Regions from separate parts of the Marinobacter sp. 1_MG-2023 genome, predicted to be linked through region 1. Evidence: predicted binding sites of a transcription regulator. Region 1 holds the regulator's gene; each other region holds the start of a gene.
What was found. The regulator FliA, encoded in region 1, starts transcription of late flagellar genes. The targets are predictions, from matches to a motif close to CTAAAGTTTNNNNNNNNNNNGCCGNTAA.
Positions count from the first base shown of each region.

Region 2: a site for FliA is predicted at 1,742-1,769, ahead of Q4606_RS17095 (methyl-accepting chemotaxis protein). Genes of this name have one in related genera too.
Region 3: a site for FliA is predicted at 1,658-1,685, ahead of Q4606_RS06060 (flagellin). Genes of this name have one in related genera too.

Region 1 covers NZ_JAUOST010000002.1:327,434-330,715, reverse strand. Annotated here, with positions in the region: gene flhF (flagellar biosynthesis protein FlhF) at 1-654, shown strand, start outside; gene Q4606_RS07665 (MinD/ParA family protein) at 726-1,538, shown strand; gene Q4606_RS07660 (RNA polymerase sigma factor FliA) at 1,574-2,311, shown strand; gene cheY (chemotaxis response regulator CheY) at 2,472-2,855, shown strand; gene Q4606_RS07650 (protein phosphatase CheZ) at 2,876-3,282, shown strand, end outside.
Region 2 covers NZ_JAUOST010000009.1:59,928-63,209, forward strand. Annotated here, with positions in the region: gene rnk (nucleoside diphosphate kinase regulator) at 1-42, shown strand, start outside; gene Q4606_RS17095 (methyl-accepting chemotaxis protein) at 93-1,709, opposite strand; gene Q4606_RS17100 (hypothetical protein) at 1,903-2,565, shown strand; gene Q4606_RS17105 (L-threonylcarbamoyladenylate synthase) at 2,569-3,192, opposite strand; gene Q4606_RS17110 (BolA family transcriptional regulator) at 3,189-3,282, opposite strand, start outside.
Region 3 covers NZ_JAUOST010000001.1:1,328,065-1,331,346, forward strand. Annotated here, with positions in the region: gene Q4606_RS06055 (flagellin) at 1-1,292, opposite strand, end outside; gene Q4606_RS06060 (flagellin) at 1,773-3,251, shown strand.

The DNA of each region.
Region 1 (3,282 bases):
GGCGGCGTATATGCACTGGTCGGCCCTACCGGCTCCGGTAAGACAACGACCATTGGCAAGCTGGCGGCTCGTTATGTTTTGAAGCATGGCGCCGATTCTCTGGCGCTGGTCACGACAGATCGCTATCGGGTTGCGGCGCATGAGCAGCTTTTCGTGTTCGGCCGAATTCTTAATGTGCCGGTTCGAGTGGTGGACGAAAGCCACACTCTGGACGATATTCTTGATGAGTTGTCAGATCGCCATCTGGTGTTGATCGATACGGCAGGGCTGACCAGTTCTGAGAAAGGCTACCAGGAGCAACTTGCAGAGCTGGCCCGCAGTCACCATAACGTGCGTACGCACCTGGTGGTTTCAGCAACCAGCCAGCCGCGTATTATGAAATCCGTATGGCATTGCTATAAGATGGCAGGTCTCACGGGCTGCGTGATGACAAAGATCGACGAGGCGCTGACTCTGGGCGAATCTCTGGGCTTTGTGATGGAAACCGGATTGCCGGTAGCCTATTACACAGATGGACAAAAGATTCCTGGAGATCTGCACCACGCCGAAGCGGTTCCGCTGGTACGTTTGGCTGTCGAGCGACTTAAAGCGCTCCAGCAACAGGCTACTGCAGAACAGTTGTCGGGTGAAGAACGCCCCCGCGAAATGGCATGAGGTTCTGAAGGTCTGATTTGTTTCAGCTATGAGTCATATCCGGCTAAACGTTGCGAGAGATAATAACAGTTATGAGCAAAGCACATCCGGTACAGGTGATCGCAGTTTCCGGCGGCAAGGGTGGAGTCGGCAAAAGTAATGTGTCGGTCAATCTCGGCATTGCTCTGGCGCAGAAGGGCAGGCGTGTGGTTTTGCTTGATGCCGATCTCGGCTTGGGTAACATCGATGTGCTGCTCGGCATTACTGCCAACCGCACCTTAAAAGATGTGCTGGCAGGAGAGTGTGACCTCAGGGACGTATTGGTCAATGGCCCTGGCGGTATCAAAATTGTACCGGCGTCCTCCGGCACCCAACGCATGACCCAGCTCAGCTCGATGGAGCACGCCGGCCTGATTAACGCCTTCAGTGAGTTAGGTGATCAGATCGATGTGCTTATTGTGGACACCGCGGCTGGAATTTCAGAGTCGGTGGTGAGTTTTCTCAGGGCGTCCCAGGAATTGCTTCTGGTGGTGTGTGATGAGCCTACATCGATTACCGATGCGTACGCCCTGATTAAACTGATGAATCGCGACTACGACACCAACCGTTTTCGCATCCTTGCCAATCAGGTGGGTAGCGAGCAGGAGGGTCGTCATCTGTTCGAAAAACTGACCCGGGTTACTGAACGCTTTCTGGATGTAGCATTACAATATGTTGGTATGGTGCCTTACGACGAAGCCGTAAAGAAAGCCGTTCAGCGTCAGAAAGCTGTGCTGGATGCCTATCCCCGGGCTAAAGCCTCGCTCGCGATCAAGGCATTGGCCGACAAAGTCGAAAGCTGGCCGTTGCCGTCATCTCCCCGCGGACATCTGGAGTTTTTTGTGGAGCGGCTCGTCGAAGTCTGAAACGGATCCCGTCAAACAATACCGGATACACGACATTGACGAAAAATCTGGGAATCTATCACCAGGCTGGCGTAAAAAGTTCTTCAGAACTGATTGAGACGCACGCCCCCCTGGTCAAGAAAATTGCTCTTCACCTTCTGGCCCGGCTGCCAGCCTCTGTGCAGCTGGACGACCTTATGCAGGCTGGCATGATTGGATTGCTGGAAGCTGCCCAACGCTACAGTTCAACCAAAGGCGCAACCTTCGAGACCTATGCCGGTATCCGCATCCGGGGTGCCATGGTGGATGAAATCCGTAAAGGCGACTGGGTACCGCGCTCTGTTCACAGGAATAGCCGCCGGGTGGCCAAGGCGATCAAGGCTGTTGAAAACAGGCTGGGGCGTGAAGCTCAGGACGCCGAAGTTGCCGAAGAGCTCGGTATGGAGCTTTCTGAGTACCACGCCACTCTGGCTGATTCGAACAGCGGCAGACTTTTTAGCCTTGATGAGCTCAATGAATCCGGAGAGCTGCCGATAGAAGAAACAGAGACCAGTGATAATCCCCTGGACGGACTGGCTTCTGATTCTTTTCGGAGCAATTTGGCAGCTGCTATTGAGCAGCTGCCCGAGCGGGAAAAACTGGTTCTGAGCCTGTATTACCAGGAAGAACTGAACCTCAAGGAAATTGGCGCAGTGCTGGGCGTTAGCGAAAGCAGGGTCAGCCAGATTCACAGCCAGGCCGCACTGCGGTTGCGCGGCAGGCTGTCGGAATGGCGTCATGAGGATGGCGAATAGGCCCGGCTCAGGTTTCCGGATCGTACTGGAGTGTAGTATTTGGTAACCGATGCTTTACAACCGTCATAAAGATCAGACAATAAGTGCTTAAATTAGCGGCCTGCCAAAATTTGAGCACAAAGGTCACACCATTTCCGGGTGTTATTAACTGGAGGTCCCTTTGGACAAAAACATGAAAATTCTCATTGTGGATGATTTCTCCACAATGCGACGGATTATCAAGAACCTGCTCCGTGATCTGGGCTTCACAAACACGGATGAAGCGGATGATGGCAACACGGCTCTGCCCATGTTGAAAAGCGGCAAGTACGATTTCCTGGTGACAGACTGGAACATGCCTGGAATGTCGGGCTTCGATCTGCTCAAGGCCGTGCGGGCCGACGACAATCTGAAATCTCTCCCGGTTTTGATGGTTACTGCCGAGGCCAAGCGCGATCAGATCGTCGCGGCCGCCCAGGCGGGTGTTAATGGGTATGTGGTCAAGCCTTTTACCGCCGCCGTTCTCAAGGAAAAGATTGAGAAAATTTTTGAACGAATCCAGTAAGCAGAGATTGGATGGATCGTATGAGCGATAACAAAAAGATCCACCGGGGTCTTGAGCCGGAAGTGACTGAAAAGCTTCGGCACCAAGCGGCTGAGCTCAATCAATGCGTTGAAAGGGAAGACTATGTCCGTGCTATGGCCCTGATCAATGAAATGGGCGATGTTAGGGATCAGAGTCTTTACCAGGAAGTGGGTCGGTTGACCCGAACGCTTCATGAATCAATCCGTAACTTTCAGATAGATCCGCGCAGCCCCGAACAGAAGGAAGTTCTGTCGATGATGACAGATGCTTCAGACCGACTTGCCTACGTCGTGCAGATGACAGGTCAGGCCGCCAACCGCACGATGGATCTGGTTGAAGAAAGCATGCCCGTTGCCAACGCAATGCGCGATGAAGCGTCTGCCTTGCGTGATGAGTGGCAGCGTTT
Region 2 (3,282 bases), on a different contig from region 1:
AATATCCATCTCAAAATCATTCACGTTACCCGGAAGGGCTGATCACCGGGTAAGAGTTGCGGGTACGGCCTGACAAGGCCGTCCCGACACGGCTAGTCTTTGCTCAAACGGAACTGGTCAATGGTTTCTCTGAGCGCCTCGGCCATCACAAGCAAATCACCTGCAATATCCGCCGTTTCCTGAGCATCCGTTGACGTCTGCTCTGCAGATCGGCTGATTTCAATCACGTTCTGATTAATAGCCTCTGACACATCGCTCTGCTCATTCGCCGCGCTTTCCATTTCCTGGTTGAGTGATGTAATTTCACGAACGGCTGCTGCAATACTCTGCAACTCAGACTCTACCTTCAAAATGGCCTCTACCTGATGCCCCGCCATGTCTGAGGCATCGCGCATGGTAGCCACGCAATCGACCACCTCGCTTTTGAGCCCGTTAATCGTCTTGCGGATTTCCTCTGTGGACACCTGGGTACGTGACGCCAGTGCACGTACTTCATCTGCAACCACAGAAAAGCCACGCCCCTGTTCCCCGGCTCTGGCCGCCTCAATCGCCGCATTCAACGCCAGCAGATTTGTTTGCTCGGCAATATTGGAGATCTCCTCCAGCATGCTCGCCATCTGGCCGGTGCGCTGGTTCAGATCCTCGATTCGTCTTGCGCCGCCCTGCACTTCAACATTGAGCGCTTCAATACCCTCTACTGCGGTCCTTGCCAGACGTTCGCCGCTGTTCGCTGACTCGGCTGTTTCTGCTGATCGGCGAGTAGTGTTGTTGGCGTTTTCGCGCACCTGAATTGCCGACGCAGCCATTTCCGTGGTTGCACTGGCGACCTGGTCCGTATTGTTCTTCTGGGCCATTACTTCATCACCGGTAGTTTCCGCTTTTGCAGAGATGCGACGAGCTGCCTGCTCCACCTGCGCAGCGTTATCCATGACCGTATGCATACTATCCCGGATTTTTGCCATCATGCGATTGAACGCCAGGGATACCGAACCAATTTCATCGTTGCGGGAAACGTCCAACTCAACCGTAAGATCAGAGTTTCCGGAGATCTCATCCATACTGGCCTGCAGCCGACGCAACCTGGAGAAAACCAGTCGGTTCAACGCCAGGGCTGTCAGGAAGAAGGCTGCAATGAAGAAAACTGCCTGAATGCCGCCGCTGGCAATTAATTGCTGCTGCAGGCTATCGTCACTCTCTGCAAGGGAGTAGTCGACGCGAATGGCACCCAACACATCGCCTTCCCTTGCCTGATGGCATCCCAGGCAGTTCACACCCTGGTAGTCTTCCCGGGCAATGACCGGTTCAATCAGTGTATAAACGCGACCGTCATCGTTGCTTGAATAGTGTTCAATCCGCTCGCCCGCCAAGGCCCTTTTATCCGCGGCGTCACGCGTCTGCTCTGCTTTCGTACCGCCACCAAACATCCGGTTCAACTGATCACTGCGGATCACCCTTACATCCAGCACATCTTCCGGGGCCATAACCTTGTCACGAAGCACTTCGCGGTTACTGATCGTGCCGGTCACCATCATGGTGTTCAGACCATCAAAATAGGATTTGGCCAGACCATCTACGTATTTATGGCTGAACTCCTCCATATGGTCACGTTGGGCATCGGCGCTGTACAACAAGGTGAAAACCAGAATGAGTGAAAACCCGGCTGCCAGAGCAGCGAGTAATAGAAAGCGTATGGAATATTGTTTTTTCATAATAAACCGGATTTCCTCAGAGACTCCCTGTATTGACGGCAAAGTGCCGGGTAACTTTATAGATATGCGTCAATTTTTTACTGACATAGATCAGAATGACGCATTTCCTTCGACTGGCCCGAAACGTGCTTATTAACGTTCTAACGAGCATTTTTTGGCGCGCCGGCTGCGAGCCAATGGAGGAAAACGTACCATGTCACTGCTGTCATCCCTTATACAGGCAAGCACTCGCTTCCAACAAACTCTGGAAAACCGTCCGTCAGCAGGCGCAGAGGAACAACAAGCAAAAGGCGCAGGCAGTGTAGAAGCCGTGTCTCCTTCAAGACCTGGCGATGATCGTTTCACACCATCGGGGGACTCCCTGAGCGACACCAGTCGGCAAAGATCACAGAAGCTACCCATCGCGGACTACAAGCAAACCGTTGGGCAGGACCTTGCCTTTATAAAAGAGACAATGCGGCACAAACTTGCCGAATACAGCCTGAATCCAGCCACGGCAATCAGCGTTAATAAAAATGATAGTGGTAAAATTGAAGTGGGTGGCGCAGTGGCAGAAGAAACCCGCACGCGCATCGAAAATGACCTGAACGTCAATAAAAACTTTGCAGATGCCTTCAACCGGCTGAGCGTCAACGAACCGACGCTGCACTTTATGGATAACGCCCTGAGGCTAAACCAGGCCTATGGTGTAAATAATCCACTGCTGGACACACTGGTTAGTGAAAACCAGCAGTTCAACGGCTTGCAGGATCTCGTGCACCGCTACGATACCCTGCGCCGCTCAGTCCCGGCCGATCAGATTGAAACTGCAGCAAATCGAGGTGCCTACGCCTTTAACCTCAACACCCGCGCCTGAGCATCAGGTTTCGAAGGGAGCAGGATCACCTTTCCCGACCCTTGTAACAGTCGGCACATCTCCAGTGAAATTGACCACGGTTGTTGGCTCCATGCCACAAAAGCCGCCATCAATAATCAGATCCAACTCATGCTCCAGGGTGTCCCGGATATCATAGGGATCCGTCATAGGGTCAGACTCGCCTGGTAAAATCAGGGTGCTACTCATGATTGGCTCGCCAAGCTCTCCCAGCAGGGCCTGTACAATCGCATTGTCGGGAACCCGAACGCCAATAGTGCGCCGTTTGGGGTGCAGCAACCGCCTTGGTACTTCACTGGTCGCATCCAGAATAAACGTATAGGGCCCGGGCGTGAACGTCTTCAGCAACCGGTATTGGGTGTTGTCCACTTTGGCATAAACCCCAATATCTGAAAGATCCCGGCACACCAGCGTGAAGTTGTGTTTTTCATCCAGCCGGCGAATCCGCTTGATTTTGTCCGCCGCAGGCTTGTCACCCAAATGACAGCCCAGGGCATAGCCCGAGTCGGTGGGGTAAACCAGAACACCACCACTGCGAAGGATCTCCACCGCCTGTTTGATCAACCGCTTTTGCGGGTTCTCGGGATGTACTTGAAAAAACTGGCTCATAAATGCTCTCCGCCCTGATTTTCAGAACTTGTTTTTTGAGCGCTTGAAGCCGCGGGCTGCATATCCGCCTTTGAACCGCCCATACAATTT
Region 3 (3,282 bases), on a different contig from region 1:
GCCAGGTTTGCGATCGTGGATTCGAAGCGATTCTGCACCGCGCCGAGCTCTGCTCGGAAACCGTTGATTTTGTCGATGGCGTAATCAAGAGTGGACATTGCCTCGTCGGCACCGTCCGGCGTTGAGATGTCTATGTCATTAAGCGAAACAGTATTTGCGGTGGCGGTATAAGCCTCTACCAGGTCAATTTCATTGGTCAGAGGGTCACCATCAAGATCAGCTTTAATATCGACATCGATGTCTCCGCCAAATTGTGATGAGAAAACGATCTCGTTGTTGGTTCTGTCCAGGTTTGCCTTGACACCTGTATCGTTGGACTGAGCGTTGATCTTTCCGACCAAGTCGTTCAACGAAGTAATGTTGTCGGAAGAGAACGATACTCCGTTGATGCTGAAGTCGACGGTGGTTTTCTGATTAGTGTCGAAGTAAGCGGCTAAATCACCACCTTCTGCGCTGAAGCTTTGGGTAAAGTTGTTGGGGGTGCCAGCGCTGTCTGTCAGGTCAAGGGCAACCGGAACCGTTTCGCCGGTGCTGTTCGTAAAGATCAGCGTGTCATCCGCAGTGTCTGATACGGTGATGCCGCTCGCAGCGGCAATGGCGGTTTCAATATCGGCAGTGAGGGTGGCTAGGTCGCCCGGAGCGGTACTAGTGCCTGTATAGGCAGTACCGTCTATCGTGACTGAATAGGTGACATCTCCAGTGTAATCGAGTCCCAGTGCGTTAGATTCGGTATCAAAAGGAGCGACCTGATCAGTGAATCCGCTAGTCTTCCCTAGGGTCGCTCCGAGTTGACTCCCGCGGGAATCTAATCCACTAATGCCGATTGTCTCACCGGCGTTTGCGCCTACCTGGAATGTTTGGGTGCCGAACGTGCCATCAAGCACTTTCAAGCCGTTGAAAGAAGTCTGGCTGGCAATCCGGTTAATTTCTTCAACGCGTTGCTGAACTTCCTGATTTAGTGCCTGGCGGTCTGAAATGCTATTTGTCGCATTAGCAGACTGCACCGCCAGCTCACGAATGCGCTGCAGGTTGTTGGTGATCTCATCCATCGCGCCTTCGGCAGTTTGTGCCAGAGAAATACCGTCATTGGCATTTCTCTGGGCCTGGTTCAGCCCGGAGATCTGTGACTCGAACCTTTCGGAAATGGCGAGGCCGGCGGCATCGTCTTTGGCGGAGTTGATGCGCAGGCCTGAAGACAAGCGTTCAAGTGCTGTGTTGGCCTGAGTCTGTGAGGCGTTCAAGTTACGCTGCGCATTCAATGAGGCAATGTTGGTGTTGATGACCTGAGGCATATCTAGTCTCCCTGCTTAGAGGTGCCGGGTCACGCTGCTCATTGTGCATCAGGCAGCATACCGGCAAAAAATTCGTTAATGACCGTTTTGTGGAAGACTAAGCGAAGGGTGTGCCAGTTTTTTTGTATGAACCTTAACTAGCTAATAAATATAGCGTTGTTTGCTATTTTCTGATGCTTTTTGCGAAGGGCCTGCCATATTCCCGGCGGCGAGTGTGGGAAGCAAGTTGCCGCTTTTTTCAGGCACGTCTCAGACTAAATTAACGATTTTTCTGAAAGCCAGGAAATAAAAAACTTATTAAAACAATATGATAGCGCTTTAGATTCGAGCTTTTACATTCCTTTACAAAATCCTGCCGGTTTTTTCTAAAGGAAGAACAATGAACGCCGTTAAGTAAATCAACAGGGCGGCGCTCCAAACCAAAAAGAGAACGCCAGACCTTATCCATGAAAAAACGACTTCTGTCGAAGGGGAAGCATTATGGCTCTCGGAATTAACACTAACGTCGCTTCATTGAACGCTCAGAACCAGCTTGGTAAATCTCAAAGCTTGAATGACCAGGCTCTTCAGCGTTTGTCATCTGGCCTGCGCATCAACTCCGCCAAAGACGATGCCGCAGGCCTGGCGATCTCGACTCGCTTCCAGTCCCAAATCTCTGGCCTGAATGTAGCGACCCGAAACGCTAATGATGGCATCTCTCTGGCCCAGACTACAGAAGGCGCGCTGGACGAGATCACCAATAACCTGCAGCGGATTCGTGAACTGGCCGTTCAGTCTGCCAACGCAACGAACAGTGACTCTGATCGCGCTGCGTTGAACGATGAAGTTCAGCAGCGACTGGAAGAAATTGATCGAATTTCTTCTCAGACTGCCTTTAACGGACTCAGGGTGTTGGATGGTTCGTTTGGTCAGCAGGACTTTCAAGTGGGTGCGAATGCCGGTGAGACGATCGGTATTAACCTGACTCAAGGGACTCGAGCTTCCCAAATTGGCTCGATTGCACAGGTTGATCTTGATGTTGATGGAGAAGCCATTGCTGATGGGCAGTCATTCACACTTCGTGTGGGAACTGGTGAGGTCCAAACGGTCGATATTGAAGCGGGTAGCAGTGCGGCGAGCATCGCGGATACTATTCGCTCTACTGTTGGTGGAGCTTCGAGTGTCACTGCGGAGAATTCACAAACAATTGACTTTGCTGATGTAACTTTAACGACTGCAGATACAGGAAATGATACAGAAAGCTACACCCTTACTGTGGGTGTGGGGAGTGAGAGTGTTGATCTGGCGTTTAACAGCCCGGAAGCGGATGGTGCCAATACGGTTACCGTTGAAGATGTCAGGGATGCGATCAACAGTAATTCCGTTCTTGCTGACTCAGGAATCTCTGCTTCCGTGGACGGTGGCGATTTGGTAATCGCTCAAGCTGATGGTGAAAATTTCACCATCCAGGAGGCTGCTGCTGTTACTGGGTCCGCAACCATTACAGACTTGGATGCAGAAGGTCTTCTCGACTCAACTGGTTCTGCTGGATACGGTACCGAAACGAATTTCTCCGGCACAGTGAGCTTTACGGCGGAAGACTCGGTTGTGGTTGACGGAACGGATGTTGCCTCTGTCGGCGCTGCTCAAAATGTTAGTGCTGATGGATTTATTGAAGATATCGATATCAGCAACGTTGATGGTGCAAATGAAGCGATTGCTCGTGTAGATGCTGCCCTCACCTCAGTAAACGGCCTGCGCGGTGAGCTGGGTGCGATCCAGAACCGCTTTGAGTCCACCATTGCGAACCTGAGTACCTCGGTAGAGAACCTCAGCGCCTCCAACAGCCGAATCCTGGACGCTGACTTCGCAGCAGAAACTGCCAATCTGGCCAAATCTCAGGTACTGCAGCAGGCCGGTATCTCCGTCTTGGCACAGGCTAACGCCCGTCCACAGCAGGTTCTGTCCCTCCTGCAGTAAGGGATCAGCGGTAACAGCCGGAACCTTCGGG